Regions from separate parts of the Luteimonas sp. MC1782 genome, predicted to be linked through region 1. Evidence: predicted binding sites of a transcription regulator. Region 1 holds the regulator's gene; the other holds the start of a gene.
The links. The regulator HrcA, encoded in region 1, represses chaperone genes, less so after heat shock. The targets are predictions, from matches to a motif close to TTNGCACTCNNNNNNNNNGAGTGCNAA.

Region 1 (7,901 bases):
CGATCGGGCCCGCGCCGATGATGAGGATGGTCTTGAGGTCGCTGCGCCTTGGCATTGCTTATCCCGGAATGACTGAGGTTGTCTGGCCGCGCGCGGCCATCGCCGCCACGAAGCGGTCGAACAGCGGCGCGACATCGTGCGGGCCCGGTGCAGCCTCCGGATGTCCCTGGAAGCTGAAGGCAGGCGCGTCGAGAAGCTCGATGCCCTGGTTGGTGCCGTCGAACAGCGAACGATGCGTCACGCGCACGTTCGCGGGCAGCGATGCTTCGTCGACCGCGAAGCCGTGGTTCTGCGAGGTGATCATCACCCGCCCGGTATCGAGGTCCTGCACGGGATGGTTGGCGCCATGGTGGCCGTTGGCCATCTTCAGCGTGCGCCCGCCGACCGCGAGAGCGAGCAGCTGGTGGCCCAGGCAGATGCCGAATGTCGGCACCTTCGCGGCCAGGCAGCCGCGGATCGCCTCGATCGCGTAATCGCACGGTGCCGGGTCACCAGGACCGTTGGACAGGAACACGCCATCGGGGCGCAGCGCGAGCGCTTCTTCCGCCGTCGTGCGCGCGGGCACCACGGTCACGTCGCAGCCGCGCTCGGCCAGCATGCGCAGGATGTTGCGCTTCACGCCGTAATCCCAGGCCACCACCTTGAAGCGCGGTTCCACCTGGGTCCACGCACCGCTGTCGAGGTCGAGCTGGCCTTCGCGCCACTGGTAGCGGCCGGGGGTGCTGACCACCTCGGCGAGATCCATGCCCTTCAGGCCGGGGAACTTGCGCGCCGCCTCGATGGCGCGGGCGGCGTCGATGTCGCCGGCCATCACCGCGCCGTTCTGGGCGCCGCGCTCGCGCAGCAGGCGCGTCAGGCGACGGGTGTCGATGCCGGCGATCGCCACCACGCCACGATCGGCGAGCCACTCCGGCAGCGCGACCTGGCTGCGCCAGCTGCTGGGCCGGCGCGGCACGTCGCGCACCACCAGGCCGGCCGACCAGACGCGCGCGCCCTCGTCGTCCTCGGCGGTACAGCCGGTGTTGCCGATGTGCGGATACGTCAGGGTGACGATCTGGCGCGCGTACGAGGGGTCGGTGACGACCTCCTGGTAGCCGGTCATCGCGGTGTTGAACACCACTTCGCCGACCGAAAGGCCGGGCGCGCCGATGGAGACGCCTTCGAAGACGGTGCCGTCTTCAAGCGCGAGGATTGCAGGTGGGGTCACGAAGGTCGCCTACGTGGGGTTGCAGGAAGCCGCCGGAGCCGGTGGAATCCGGCGCCGGGACATGTGAATCAGGCGAGCGGGAATGATACGGAACCGCGACCCCAGGCGCCAGCGGCAGGGTGCCGGAACTGAACGCGCACGCCGCTACAGCAGGTCGCGCAGCCGCCAACTGCCGGGGGCGCGGCCGTGCAGGCGCGATGCCGCGTGCAGCGCGCCACGGGCGAACACGTCGCGGCTGGTCGCGCGGTGCACCAGTTCGATCCGCTCGCCGATGCCGGTGAACTGCACGGTGTGCTCGCCGACGATGTCGCCGGCGCGCAGGCTGGCGTAGCGGGGATCCGATCCGCCGCGCCCGGCCGCCGCGCCCAGGGCGATCGCCGTGCCGGAAGGCGCATCCTTCTTGTGCACGTGATGGGCTTCGACAATGTCGCAGTCCCAGCCGGGCAGCGCGGCGGCCGCGCGCTCCACCAGGTCTTCCAGCAGCGCCACGCCGAGGCTGAAATTGGCCGCCCAGACCAGCGGGATTCGCGCGGACGCCGCCGCCAGCGCCTCGCGTTGCGTGGCGCCCAGGCCGGTGGTGCCGGACACCAGGGCTGCGCCCCGCTCCACGCACAGCGCGAGTACCTGGTCGAAGGCCTCGGCCAGGCTGAAGTCGATGGCCACGTCGAACGCGGGCACGGCGCGCAGTTCCGCGGCGGCGAAATGCGGCACGCCATCCACCACGCGCTGGGCCGGCCGGCGCGACACCGCGGCCACCACCACGCAGCCCGGAACCGCACCGTCGGCACACAGGCGCATGAGCGCGTGGCCCATGCGCCCGCTGGCGCCATGGAGCATCAATCGGATGGGGGACGGCATCACGCAAGGCTAGCGGCGGTGCACGCCGCCGGCAAGGTCAGGGCCAGCGCGTGGCCGGCCACGCCGTGCTCAGGACGTCATGCGTTCCCAGAAGCCCTTGACGCCATCGACGAAGGTGCTGGCCTTGGGCGAGTGGCGGCGCGCGCCATCGCCGACGAACGTCGCTTCCAGCTGCTCCAGCAGCTCGCGCTGCTGGTTGGTCAGGTTGACCGGGGTCTCGATCACCACCTTGCAGTACAGGTCGCCCGGCGCGCGGCTGCGCACCGACTTCACGCCCTTGTCGCGCAGGCGGAAGACCTTGCCGGTCTGGGTTTCGGCGGGAATGCGGATCTCCGCTTCGCCGCCAAGCGTCGGCACGCGCGTGGTGTCACCGAGCGCGGCCTGGCCGATGCGGATCGGCACTTCGCAGTGCAGGTCGTCGCCGTCGCGCTCGAAGATCGGGTGCGGGCGCACGCGCACCTCGACGTACAGGTCGCCGGGCTGCGTGCCGGGAGGCCCCGCCTCGCCCTCGCCCGAGAGGCGGATGCGGTCACCGTTGTCCACGCCGGCCGGGATCTTGACCGACAGCACCTTCTCTTCCTCGACGCGGCCGTTGCCGCGGCAGGACGGGCACGGCGACTTGAAGGTCTGGCCGCGGCCGTGGCAATGCGGGCACGGCTGCTGCATCGAGAAGATGCCGCGCTGGAACCGCACCTGGCCACGCCCCTGGCAGGTGTCGCAGGTCTCGAGCTTGCCGTCCTCGGAGCCGGTGCCGTTGCAGGGATCGCAGGCGGCCAGCGTGGGCAGTTCGATGCGGCGCTCGACGCCCGCCACCGCCTCTTCGAGGTCGAGTTCCATCACGTAGCCGACATCGGCGCCGCGTCGCGGGCCGCGCGCGCCGCCGCCAGCGCCGCCGAAGATGTTGCCGAAAATGTCCCCGAAAATGTCGCCCATGTCCGGCTGGCCGGGACCGGCATTGCCGCCGCCCATGCCGTGCTCGAACGCGGCGTGGCCATGCTGGTCGTACATGCGGCGCTTGCCGCCGTCGGACAGCACTTCATAGGCCTCCTTGCACTCCTTGAACGCGGCCTCGGCCTCGTGGTTGCCCGGATTGCGGTCAGGGTGGTGCTTCATCGCGCTGCGGCGATAGGCCTTCTTCAGTTCATCGTCGCCGGCGTTGCGGGCAACGCCGAGGACTTCGTAGTAGTCGCGCTTGCTCATGGATCAGTGGTCATCTGTGTCGGGCGACGCACCCGTGCAACCGGGCGCGGAAACGACATCGGGAACCGCGCATACGCAGCCACGGTTCCCGACGTCACATACCGATGGCGGTCAGGCCTTGGAGTCGTCGTCCTTGACCTCGGTGAACTCGGCATCGACGACGTCGTCGCCGGCCGCCGGCGCACCGGCATCGCCACCCGCATCGCCACCACCCTGCTGGGCCGCGGCGGCGAAGAGCGCCTGGGCGGCCTCCTCGAGCACCTTGGTCCTGGCCTCGATCTGCACCTTGTCGTCGCCCTTCATGGCGGTCTCGACGTCGGCGATCGCGGCCTCGACCCGGCCGATCACGTCGCCCGGCACCTTGTCGCCGTTGTCCTTGATCGCCGTGCGCGTGCCGTGCACCAGCGCGTCCGCCTGGTTGCGGGCGCCGACCAGTTCGTGGAACTTCTTGTCGTCCTCGCGGTGCGCTTCGGCATCGGCCACCATCCGCTGGATTTCCTCGTCCGAAAGACCCGAGCCGGCCTTGATCTCGACCTTCTGCTCCTTGTTGGTCTTCTTGTCCTTGGCGGTGACGTGCACGATGCCGTTGGCGTCGATGTCGAACGACACCTCGACCTGCGGCATCCCGCGCGGGGCGGCGTCGATGCCGGTGAGGTCGAACTTGGCCAGCGACTTGTTGTAGCGGGCCTGCTCGCGCTCGCCCTGCAGCACGTGCACGGTGACCGCGGACTGGTTGTCCTCGGCGGTGGAGAAGGTCTGCGAGGCCTTGGTGGGCACCGTGGTGTTCTTCTCGATGATCTTGGTGAACACGCCACCCAGGGTCTCGATGCCGAGGCTCAGCGGGGTCACGTCGAGCAGCAGCACGTCCTTGACGTCGCCCGCCAGCACGCCGCCCTGCACCGCGGCGCCGATGGCGACCGCCTCGTCGGGGTTCACGTCCTTGCGCGGCTCCTTGCCGAAGAACTCGGCGACCGCCGCCTGCACCTTCGGCATGCGCGTCTGGCCGCCGACCAGGATCACCTCGTTGACGTCGCTGGCACGCAGGCCGGCGTCGTTGAGCGCGGTGCGGCACGGCTCGATGGTCTTCTTGATCAGGTCCTCGACCAGCGCCTCCAGCTTGGCGCGCGTCAGCTTGATGTTGAGGTGCTTCGGGCCCGAGGCGTCGGCGGTCACGTACGGCAGGTTGACCTCGGTGTGCTGCGCGGTGGACAGCTCGATCTTTGCGCGCTCTGCGGCATCGCGCAGGCGCTGCAGGGCCAGCGGATCCTTGCGCAGGTCCATGCCCTGGTCCTTGTTGAACTCGTCGACCAGGTAGTCGATGACGCGCTTGTCGAAGTCCTCGCCACCGAGGAAGGTGTCGCCGCTGGTGGCGAGCACCTCGAACTGCTTCTCGCCGTCGACTTCCGCGATCTCGATGATCGACATGTCGAAGGTGCCGCCGCCGAGGTCGTACACGGCGATCTTGCGGTCGCCGCCGTCCTTGTCCAAGCCATAGGCCAGCGCGGCCGCGGTCGGCTCGTTGATGATGCGCTTGACGTCGAGCCCGGCGATGCGGCCGGCGTCCTTGGTCGCCTGGCGCTGCGAGTCGTTGAAGTACGCAGGCACGGTGATGACGGCTTCGGTGACCTTCTCGCCCAGGTAGTCCTCGGCGGTCTTCTTCATCTTTTCCAGGATACGCGCGGAGACTTCCTGCGCCGACAGCTTCCGGCCGTCGCTGGTCGCGACCCAGGCGTCGCCGTTGTCGTGCTGGGCGATGGCGTACGGCACCAGGCCGATGTCCTTCTGCACCTCGGCGTCGGTGAACTTGCGGCCGATCAGGCGCTTCACCGCGTAGAAGGTGTTCTGCGGGTTGGTGACCGCCTGGCGCTTGGCCGACGCACCCACCAGCACCTCGCCGTCCTTGGTGTAGGCGACGACGGAGGGCGTGGTGCGGTCGCCCTCGCTGTTCTCGATGACGCGGGCCTTGCCGCCGTCCATGATCGCCACGCACGAGTTGGTCGTGCCCAGGTCGATGCCAATGATCTTTGCCATGGGATGTATGCCTCTTTGAGGTTTGTCTGGGGGGCGGCAAGCCGCCGATGACTGCTATCTGGGGACGCGGCGGGCGCCTTCAAGCGCCGGGGGCGCGGATTCAGTCGTCGCGGGCCACGGCGACGAGCGCCGGGCGCAGCAGCTGTTCGTTGAGCTGGTAGCCCTTCTGGAACAGCTGCGCGACCGCGCCGGCGGGAACGCCTGCGGCGTCCACCACGCTCATCGCCTGGTGCTGGTCGGGGTTGAACGCATCACCCGGCGCCGGCGCGAGCTGCACCAGCCCCTGGCTGGCCGTGACGCGCAGCAGTTCGCGCAGCGTCAGCTCCATGCCCGTGCGCATCGGATCGTCGGCCGCGCCCGCGAGCAGCGCCGCGTCGAGGCTGTCGAACACCGGCAGCAGGTCGCCGAGCAACTGCTTGTTGGCGAACCGGCAGGCATTCTGCACATCGCGCTGCAGGCGCTTGCGCTGGTTGTCAAGGTCGGCACGCTCCACCAGGGACTGCGCGCGCAGCTGCTCGAGCTCGCCGCGGAGGGCCTCGAGTTCGTCGTGCGGAATGGTGTCGGCGGCCTCGAGGGTATCGTCGGGCGTCTGTTCGTTGGTCATCGCTGTCAGGGTCCGGGAGTGTCGCGGTCCGCACTTTGTGGGGATGGCGGCTCCGGATTCAAGGCATTGCCCAGCATGTCGGCGGTGGCCTGCACCACCGGAATCACCCGGTCGTAGGCCATTCGCGTGGGGCCGATGACCCCGAGCACCCCCAGTACGCGCCCCCCTGCCCCGTACGGAGCGGTCACCAGCGACATGCCGGCCAGCGGCGCCAGCCCGGTCTCCTCACCGATGAACACGCGCACGCCCGGTGCCTTCACCGTGCGCTCCAGCAGCTGCAGTATTTCGCGTTTCTGCGCGAAGGCGTCGAACAGCTCGCGCAGGCGCTCGACGTCGGCCAGGTCCTGCACCCCGAGCAGGCGCGCCTGGCCGGAGACCACCACGTCCTCGTCGCCGGGCACCAGCACCTGCTCGGCGATTTCGGTGGTCGCCCGCAGCAGGCCCTCCATTTCGCTGCGCGCGGCGCGCAGGTCGCTGACCAGGGTGGCGCGGATCTCGTGCAGCGGGCGGCCGGCGAAATTGGCGTTGAGGTAGTTGGCCACCTGTTCGAGTTCGGCCGGGCCGTAGGGGCGCCGGGTCAGCACGATGCGGTTCTGCACCTCATGGTCGGCAAAGACCACGATCGCCATCACCCGCTGGCCGTCCAATGGCACGAAATCGATCTGCCGGAACGCGAACTGGCCGCGTCCCGGCACGCTGACCACGCCCACGAACCGGGTCATCGCCGAGACCAGCTCCGACGCGCTGCCGAGCAGCGACTGCGTGCCGCCGCCGGTTGCCAGCTCTCCGCGCAGGCGTGCCAGTTCCGGCTCCTGCAGCGGGCTCAGCTGCAGCAGCGAGTCGACGAACACGCGGTAGCCCTGCGGCGTGGGCACGCGCCCGGCCGACGCGTGCGGTGCCGCCAGCAGCCCGACCTCCTCCAGGTCGGCGAGGATGTTGCGGATGGTCGCCGGGCTGACATCCAGGCCGGCGTGGCGGGCCAGGGTCTGCGAACCCACGGGCTCGCCATCGCGGATGTGGCGCGCGATCAGGGTGCGCAGCAGCTGGCGTGCGCGGGCATCGAGGGGGTCATCGCGGCGTCGGGACATCCCGGGGGTATATGTCGCCCGGCTCCGAGTCGCAAGCGCTGCGACGCGGCGATGGCAGCCTGCCGTCCCTCGCGGCACAATCGCGTCCCATGCTCAAGCGCCTCTCCATCAAGGATTTCGCCGTCGTCGCCGCCACCGAGCTCGAGTTCGGGGCCGGTCTGACCGTGGTGTCGGGCGAGACCGGCGCCGGCAAGTCGCTGCTCGTCGATGCCCTCGGCTTCCTGTCGGGCCAGCGCGCCGACAGCGGCATGGTCCGGCATGCCGCGCAGCGCGCCGAGCTCGACGCCGACTTCGACCTCGCCGGCTCGCCGGCCGCGCAGGCCTGGCTGCGCGAACAGGAGTTCGACGACGGCGAGGCCTGCCAGCTGCGCCGCACCCTGCGCGCCGATGGCGGTTCGCGGGCGTGGATCAACGGACGCCCGGCCACGCTCTCGCAACTGGCCGCGCTGGCGGCTCACCTGGTCGAGATCCATGGCCAGCACGAGCACCAGGCGCTGCTGTCGCGCGCCAGCCAGCTCGCCCTGCTCGACGCCTTCGGCCGCCACGAGGCGCTGCTGGCCGCGGTGGCCGCCGCGGCGCGCGGCTGGGCCGCGCTGCTGCGCGAACGCGAGCAACTGACCGCCGCAGGGGATGTCTCCGACCGCATCGACTGGCTCGGCCACCAGCTGGGCGAACTCGAGCGCGAGGACCTGGATGCGGACGCCATCAGCGCGCTCGCCGCCGCGCATCGCCGCCAGGCCCATGCCACCACCCTGGTCGACGCCTGCGACGTCGCCCTCGCCCGCCTCGGTGACGGCCACGGCGCGCTGCCCGCCGAGCTGCACCAGCTGCGCGGCGGGCTGGCGCGGCTGCAGGACCACGAGCCGCGCCTGGGCGAGGTGCAATCCATGCTCGAGGGTGCCGCGATCCAGCT
Region 2 (7,901 bases), 1.1 Mb from region 1:
ATGCCTGCGACCAGCCCGTAGACGCCGAAGGTCATGGCCAGCGCGATCGCCACCAGCACCAGCACCTGCTGCAGCAGCGGCTGCCCGGCCACCACGCCGAGCGAGAGCACGATGATCTCGGCCGACAGGATGAAGTCGGTGCGGATCGCACCCCGGATCTTCTCCTTTTCGCTGGCGAGCACGTCCGCCTCGTTCGGCGCGGCGGCGGCCTTGGCCAAGACGGCTTCGGCGCGACGCTGCAGATCCTTGCGCGGCGGCGGCGCTTCGTCCTTGTGCAGGAACTTGTGGGCCAGCTTTTCCACGCCCTCGTAACAGAGGTAGGCGCCGCCGATCATCATCAGCGGCGTGACCAGCCACGGCAGCCACAGGCTGATCGCGAGCGCCGCAGGCACCAGGATCGCCTTGTTGAGCATCGACCCCTTGAACACCGCGAACACGACGGGCAACTCGCGGTGCGCGCGCACCCCGGCCACCTGCTGTGCGTTCAACGCCAGGTCGTCGCCAAGCACGCCGGCGGTCTTCTTGGCGGCCACCTTGGTGAGGATCGAGACGTCATCGAGGATCGTGGCGATGTCGTCGAGCAGCAGGAGCAGTGAACCACCGGCCATCGTGCATTCCGAGCGGGGAAAGGACGGAATTGTGTCATTGCCCGGGGAAGACCGGATGACGGGGAGCGCGACGCGGCTATGACGCGGATATGACGCGGGGTGCCGGGTACCAAGGCCCTTGAGGGCTCATGTCCCCCGGCGACGGCCTTGCGGCCATCGCCTCCTCCTTGACTTCCCCCTCAAGGGCCTTGGCACCCGGTGCGCCGCAGTACGCGGTGGTTTGAAAGCACTCCCCGCGATCCCGCGCATGGTCCCTAACTGGCAGCCGCCACAGAGCCCCGAAGTGGCCGTGAGGCCTTCGCGGGGAAGTCAAGGAGGAGGCATCCGCCGCCAGGCGGATGCCGGGGGACATGAGCCGCGAAGGCCTCACGGCCACCAGAGGGCCACCACAGGACCACCACAAAAAAAGCCCCCGCATCTCTGCGGGGGCTTTCGTTTCGCGGGTCTTGCGTGGGGTGTGGTTTAGAAGCCCATGCCGCCCATGCCGCCCATGTCGCCGCCGCCCTGCATGGCCGGCTCGTCCTTCTTCGGCAGCTCCGCCACCATCGCTTCGGTGGTGATCATCAGGCCGGCGATCGAGGCCGCGTTCTGCAGCGCCGAACGGGTGACCTTGGTCGGGTCCAGGATGCCGAACGCGATCATGTCGCCGTATTCGCCGGTCTGCGCGTTGTAGCCGTAGTTGCCGGTGCCGTCCTTGACCTTGTTCAGCACCACGCTCGGCTCTTCACCGCAGTTGGTGACGATCTCGCGCAGCGGGGCTTCCATGGCGCGCAGGGCGATCACGATGCCGTGGTTCTGGTCTTCGTTGGCACCCTTCAGCTCGCCGATGGCCTGCAGCGCGCGCACCAGCGCAACGCCGCCGCCCGGGACCACCCCTTCTTCCACAGCAGCGCGCGTGGCGTGCAGGGCGTCTTCGACGCGGGCCTTCTTTTCCTTCATCTCGATCTCGGTCGAGGCACCGACCTTGATCACCGCCACGCCGCCGGCCAGCTTGGCAACGCGCTCCTGCAGCTTTTCCTTGTCGTAGTCGGAGGACGTGTCCTCGATCTGCGCCTTGATCTGCTTGATGCGGCCTTCGATGCCCGACGATTCGCCGGCGCCGTCGATGATCGTGGTGTTCTCCTTGGAGACCTGGATCTTCTTCGCGCGGCCGAGGTCCTTGATGGTCGCCTTCTCGAGCGAGAGGCCGACTTCCTCGGAGATCACGGTGCCGCCGGTCAGGATGGCCATGTCTTCCAGCATCGCCTTGCGACGGTCGCCGAAGCCCGGCGCCTTGACGGCCACGACCTTCACGATGCCGCGGATGGTGTTGACGACCAGCGTGGCCAGGGCCTCGCCTTCGACTTCCTCGGCGACGATCAGCAGCGGCTTGCCCGACTTGGCCACGCCTTCCAGGACCGGGAGCAGGTCACGGACATTGGAGATCTTCTTGTCGTGCAGCAGGATGAACGGGTCATCCAGGTCCGCCGACATCGACTGCTGGTTGTTGATGAAGTACGGCGACAGGTAGCCGCGGTCGAACTGCATGCCCTCGACGACGTCGAGCTCGTTGTCGAGGCCCGAGCCTTCCTCAACGGTGATCACGCCTTCCTTGCCGACCTTCTTCATCGCGTCGGCGATGATCGTGCCGATCGACTCGTCGGAGTTGGCCGAGATCGTGCCGACCTGGGCGATCGCCTTGTCGTCGGCGGTGGGCTTGGACATGGCCTTCAGCTCGGCGACGGCGGCCTTGACGGCCTGGTCGATGCCGCGCTTGAGGTCCATCGGGTTCATGCCGGCGGCGACCGCCTTGGAACCCTCGCGGATCAGCGCCTGCGCCAGCACGGTCGCGGTGGTGGTGCCGTCACCGGCGTTGTCGGAGGTCTTGGACGCGACTTCCTTCACCATCTGCGCGCCCATGTTCTCGAACTTGTCGGCGAGCTCGATCTCCTTGGCGACGGACACGCCGTCCTTGGTGATCGTGGGGGCGCCGTAGCTCTTCTCGAGCACGACATTGCGGCCCTTCGGGCCGAGGGTTGCCTTGACGGCATTGGCGAGAATGTTGACGCCGCGCACCATCTTTGCGCGCGCGTCCTCACCGAAACGGATTTCCTTGGCGGACATTGGAATTACCTCGAATTGGGATCAGGGGTGGAAGAAGGGTGGCGCGGGGCTCAGCCGAGGACGGCGAGGATGTCGTCTTCGCGCACGATCTTGTATTCGACGCCTTCCAGCTTGTAGGCGGAGCCCGAGTACTGGCCGTAGATGACCTTGTCGCCGACCTTGACCTTCGGCGCGCGCAGGCTGCCGTTGTCGAGGGCCTTGCCTTCGCCGACGGCGACGACTTCGCCCTTGGTGGGCTTTTCCTTGGCGTTGTCCGGGATCAGGATGCCGCCGGCGGAGACTTCGTCGGCTTCGATGGGCTTGATGACCACGCGGTCATAGAGCGGCTTCAGGTTCATGGCGATCCTCACAAGTTGTTGATTGGGTTGAATAAACAGGGGTAACGGGCGCGAATTCTAGCAGTCGGCCCTGCCGAGTGCCAAAACCCTGGCCGCGAAAACCCGGCAAGGCCGGGATGCACGGAAGATGGGGCGGGAGAGGCCCGGATCAAGGGCTGGCGAACAAAAGATGCGCCGCGGCGCAGGATCCTTCGCTCAAAAACGCCAGGCGGCCACGAGCATGGTCTCGCCGTCGTTGGGCGAGTCGAGGCTGGCGTTGGAGATGTGGCGCACCAGCAGCGAGAAGCGTTCCCAGCGCCAGCCGCCGGTGGTGATGAACTGCACATCGCCCGACAGCGCATCGGTCTCGCCCGCTTGCCCGCCGACGCCGGCGCCCAGCGTCAGGCCGTTGTCGGTGCGCTCGTAGCGCAGGCCGACATGACCCACCACCACGCTCTCATCGAGATCCCGGCCCACGACGTGGCCACGCCCGTCGACCAGCACCGCACCGGCCTCGGCACGCAGCACCGCGTTTGACATGCGCCGAAGTTCCGGCAGCCAGGCCACGGAGGCGACCGCCGTGAACTCGCGGTCGGTGGTGTTGGACGCGCCGAGCGCGACCTCGACGTCGGGCGACTCGCGGGCGGGCGCGAGGCCGGGGGCAAGGCCCAGCAAGACGAGGGCAAGGCCGGCGCAGGCCCTGGAAACGGGGAGCGGAAGCGGCATCGATCGGACTGAATGCGGGGGAAGGCACACGATACGGGGCGGGCGTCACGCTTGCGTGCAGGCGGATGGAATGCTGCGTCCAGCGCACTGTGGCAACCGTCATATGCGCGGGGTACCCTCGCCGGCTTCACAAGGGGAGTCACCTATGCGTCGTTCCACACTGGCGGTCCGCTGCGCGATCGCGCTGGCCGCGTTCGCGGCACTTCCGGCAAATGCCGATGTCTTCGTCAACGAGATCCACTACGACAACGCCGGCACCGACGCAGGCGAGGCGATCGAGATCGTCGCCAGCGCGGGCGAAAGCCTGGCCGGCTACCAGGTCGTGCTCTACAACGGCAGCAACAACAGCAGCTACTCCACGACCCCGGTGCCCGCGGGCAACCTGGTCGCGTGCGGCGGCCAGGTGCGGCTGGCCACCATCAACTATCCGCTGGACGGCCTGCAGAACGGATCGCCGGACGGCATCGCCCTGGTCGACCCGCAGGGCAACGTGGTCCAGTTCCTGAGCTACGAAGGCACGATGACCGCCCTCAACGGTCCGGCCGCCGGCCTGACCAGCACCGACATCGGCGTGGCCGAGGCCAGCACCGCCCCGCTCGGCACGTCGCTGCAGCTCGGCGGCACCGGCAACGCCTATGCCGACTTCAGCTGGGCCGACTCGGCCACGCAGACCTTCGGTACCTGCAACAACGACCAGTCCTTCGGCGAAGCCGGCAATGCCGCGCCGCGCGTCACCACCACCTTCCCGGTCGACGGCGGCACCGACTTCCCGTACGCCGCGGACCTCAGCGTGACCTTCAGCGAGCCGGTGGTCGCCCAGGCCGGCGCGTTCGTGCTGGCCTGCGACGGCCTGCGCCGCCAGCGCCTCGACCTCGACCATGTCGCGCAGGCGACCACCTTCGCGCTCACGCCGGCCAGGCCGCTTGTGCCCGGCCAGGCGTGCTCGCTGCTGGTCGACGCGACGCACATCGCCGACCTCGACGGCGCCGCGCCTGAAGCCGATACCGCAGTGTCGTTCAAGGTGAAGCTGCCGCGCGGCGGCGGCAACGGCGGCGAGGGCTACTACGGCCTGGTGAACACCTCCAGCCCCGGCCAGCTGCGCTGCTCGCTGCATGCGACCATCAAGGGCCACGTGGCCTATCCGTACAGCGGCAGCGGCACCAGCACCTGGACGATCCTCGAGATCGCCGACGAGGACCCGAACGACGCCGGCAAGATCCTCGACGTCTACCGCAACCGCAGCTACACCAAGGGCACCGACCGCGCCGGCAGCGGCGGCAGCAACAAGTACAACCGCGAACACACCTGGCCGAACTCGCTGGGCTTCCCCGCCACCACCGGCAACCTGGGCTTCCCCAACGCGCCCTACACCGACGCACACATGCTGTACCTGAGCGACGAGGGCTACAACTCGAACCGCGGCAACATGCCGTTCGACAACTGCACCCAGGCGTCGGGCTGTGCCGAGCGCGTCACCGAGGCCAACAATGGCCGTGGTGGCGGCAGCGGCACGTATCCCGGCAATTCGAACTGGTTCAAGGGGCCGAACGGCAACCAGGGCTCGTTCGAAGCCTGGGGTGCGCGCAAGGGCGACATGGCGCGCGCGGTGCTGTACATGGCGATCCGCTACGAAGGCGGCACGCACCCGACCAACAACCAGGCCGAACCCGACCTCGAGCTCACCGACAACCGCAGCCTGATCGTGGGCACGTCGTCGTCGCCGGCCTACATGGGCATGCTGTCCACCCTGCTCGACTGGCACGCCGGCGATCCGCCGGATGACGCCGAGCGCGCGCGCAACGAAGTGGTCGCCGCGTACCAGGGCAACCGCAACCCGTTCATCGACCACCCGGAGTGGGCGAGCAACGCGTTGTTCACCTCCACCACGCCGACCGTCTGCGAACTCGGCACGCCCACGCCCGTCACCCCGCGCAACCCGAAGCTGCGCCCGCCGTACCGCCCGGCCACCACGGCCACGCCGCCGAAGGCGGCCGCTGCGCCGGTGAAGGTGTCGGCACCGGCGATCCGGCGCGCTGTGCGCTGAGGCAAGGTTCCACCTGCGAGGCCGGCCGGGGTTGCCGGCCCTCGCATGGCATGCCGGCGGCAACCGCCGGCCTGCCCGATGCACCGGGCCTGCGGAACTGAGTGTCCCAGGGCCTGCCGATCCCGATGCTCCGCCTGTCCGCGGGCCACGTCTCCGCTACCCTAGGCTGCCCTTCCCGCAGCTGGCGCACGTTGAACGTCCACTCCCTCATGTCTGCCGCAGGCTGGCGCCGCACCTGCCTGGCGCTCGCCCTGCTTGTCCTGCCATGCGCGGCCATTGCCGCCGTCGACGTCGACGACCTGTTGCCGGTCGACGAGGCCTTCGTGCTGCGCGCCGAGGCGACCGACGCGGGGCGCATCGAACTCGCCTGGACGATCGCCGACGGCTATTACCTGTACCGCCACCGCATGGGCGCCGAACCGCTCGACGCCGGCTTTGACGTGGATGCCCGCGGCCTGCAGCTGCCGGCCGGGCGCCGGCACACCGACGAATTCTTTGGCGAGGTCGAAACCTACCGTGGCCGCGTGGCAGCGGTGCTCACCGGACAGGCCGGCACTGCCGGCAGCACGCGCCTGAAGGTGCGCTACCAGGGCTGCGCCGACCTCGGCGTCTGCTATCCGCCACAGACACGCACGGTCACCGTGGCGCTGCCGGGGTCGCGATCACCGGCGGCACCCGACGCCGGCTTTGCCGCGCTCGGCCGCACGCTTGGCGGTGGCACCGCGCAGGCCGGCGCTGCGGCCCGGCCGCTGGGAGGCAAGGCCGACGCCTTGCCGCTGCCGCAGGAGCAGGCCTTCGCGTTCGAGGCGATCGCCGGCGACGGCAACACCGTGCTGATGCGCTTCACCCCGGCACCCGGTTATTACCTGTACCGCGACCGCAGCAGTTTCCAGCTGCACGCCGACGGCATCACGCCCGCAGCCCCGCGCTGGCCGCGCGGCGTGTCGCACCACGACGAACACTTCGGCGACGTGGTGGTTTATTTCGACCAGGTCGATGTGCCGCTGCCACTGCTGCGCACACATGGCGAAGCCCGCCAGGCCACCCTGACCGCCACATTCCAGGGCTGCCAGGACGAGGGCATCTGCTACCCGCCGATGACGCGCAGCGTGCGCCTGTCGCTGCCCGCCGGGACGGTTACGCCGGCATCGCCCCTGGCGGCGACGCCGATCGCGTCGCCAGGCGCCGCCACGCCGCCCGCTGCCGCGCCCCCCGAGGGAAGTTCCAGCGGCGCCGGCGCTCCCGCCGCCGGGCCAGGCGACACCGCGGCGGGCACGCTGTCCACCAGCGGCGGTCTTGACGACCCGGCCGCGGAGCCGGGCGCGCCCGCGTCCAGCGCGGATGCCGCCGGCGACAACGCCGCGCGCAGCACGCCACCGGCCACGGCGGCCACCGGCGTGCTGGCCGCGCTGCTGCTGGCACTCGTCGGCGGCCTGCTGCTCAACGTCATGCCTTGCGTGCTGCCCATCCTGTCGCTGAAGGTGCTGGGGATCGCGCAGACCGGTGCCGACCGCGGCGCGGCGCGGCGCCACGCGCTCTGGTACACCGCCGGCGTGCTGTCCGCGTTTGCGGTGATCGGCCTGCTGGTGATCGCGCTGCGCGCCGCGGGCCAGGCGCTGGGCTGGGGGTTCCAGCTGCAGCAGCCGGGCTTCGTGGCCGCGCTGGTCCTGCTGATGGCCGCGGTCGGACTGAGCCTGTCGGGCGTGTTCACCATCGGTGGCAGTGCCAACCTGGGTCGCGGCCTGGCGACGCGCAGCGGGCCGCTGGGCGACTTCTTCACCGGCGTGCTGGCCTGCGTGGTGGCCAGCCCCTGCATCGCGCCGTTCATGGGCGGCGCGCTCGCGTTCGCGTTTGCCGCGCCCACCGTGGTGGCACTGGCCGTGTTCCTGGCGCTCGGCCTCGGGCTGGCGCTGCCGTTCCTGCTGGTCGGCTTCGTGCCGGGGCTGGCGGAGCGGCTGCCGAAGCCCGGCGCCTGGATGGAGACGCTGAAGCAGGTGCTGGCGTTCCCGATGTACCTGACCGCGATCTGGCTGGCCTGGGTGCTCGGCAAGCAGCGCGGCGTCGACGCGATGGCGCTGGTGGCGATCGGCGTGGCGTTGATGG

Region 2: H5368_RS07695 (co-chaperone GroES) is a predicted target of HrcA. The motif match lies at 3,107-3,133, and genes of this name have one in related genera.

Annotation. Positions count from the first base shown of each region.
Region 1 is NZ_JACJFT010000001.1:561,789-569,689, reverse strand. It holds gene carB (carbamoyl-phosphate synthase large subunit) at 1-55, opposite strand, end outside; gene carA (glutamine-hydrolyzing carbamoyl-phosphate synthase small subunit) at 59-1,207, opposite strand; gene dapB (4-hydroxy-tetrahydrodipicolinate reductase) at 1,352-2,065, opposite strand; gene dnaJ (molecular chaperone DnaJ) at 2,135-3,265, opposite strand; gene dnaK (molecular chaperone DnaK) at 3,377-5,296, opposite strand; gene grpE (nucleotide exchange factor GrpE) at 5,397-5,900, opposite strand; gene hrcA (heat-inducible transcriptional repressor HrcA) at 5,906-6,988, opposite strand; gene recN (DNA repair protein RecN) at 7,078-7,901, shown strand, end outside.
Region 2 is NZ_JACJFT010000001.1:1,643,686-1,651,586, forward strand. It holds gene H5368_RS07685 (DUF808 domain-containing protein) at 1-608, opposite strand, end outside; gene groL (chaperonin GroEL) at 1,071-2,711, opposite strand; gene H5368_RS07695 (co-chaperone GroES) at 2,762-3,049, opposite strand; gene H5368_RS07700 (acyloxyacyl hydrolase) at 3,245-3,703, opposite strand; gene H5368_RS07705 (endonuclease) at 3,900-5,798, shown strand; gene H5368_RS07710 (protein-disulfide reductase DsbD) at 6,008-7,901, shown strand, end outside.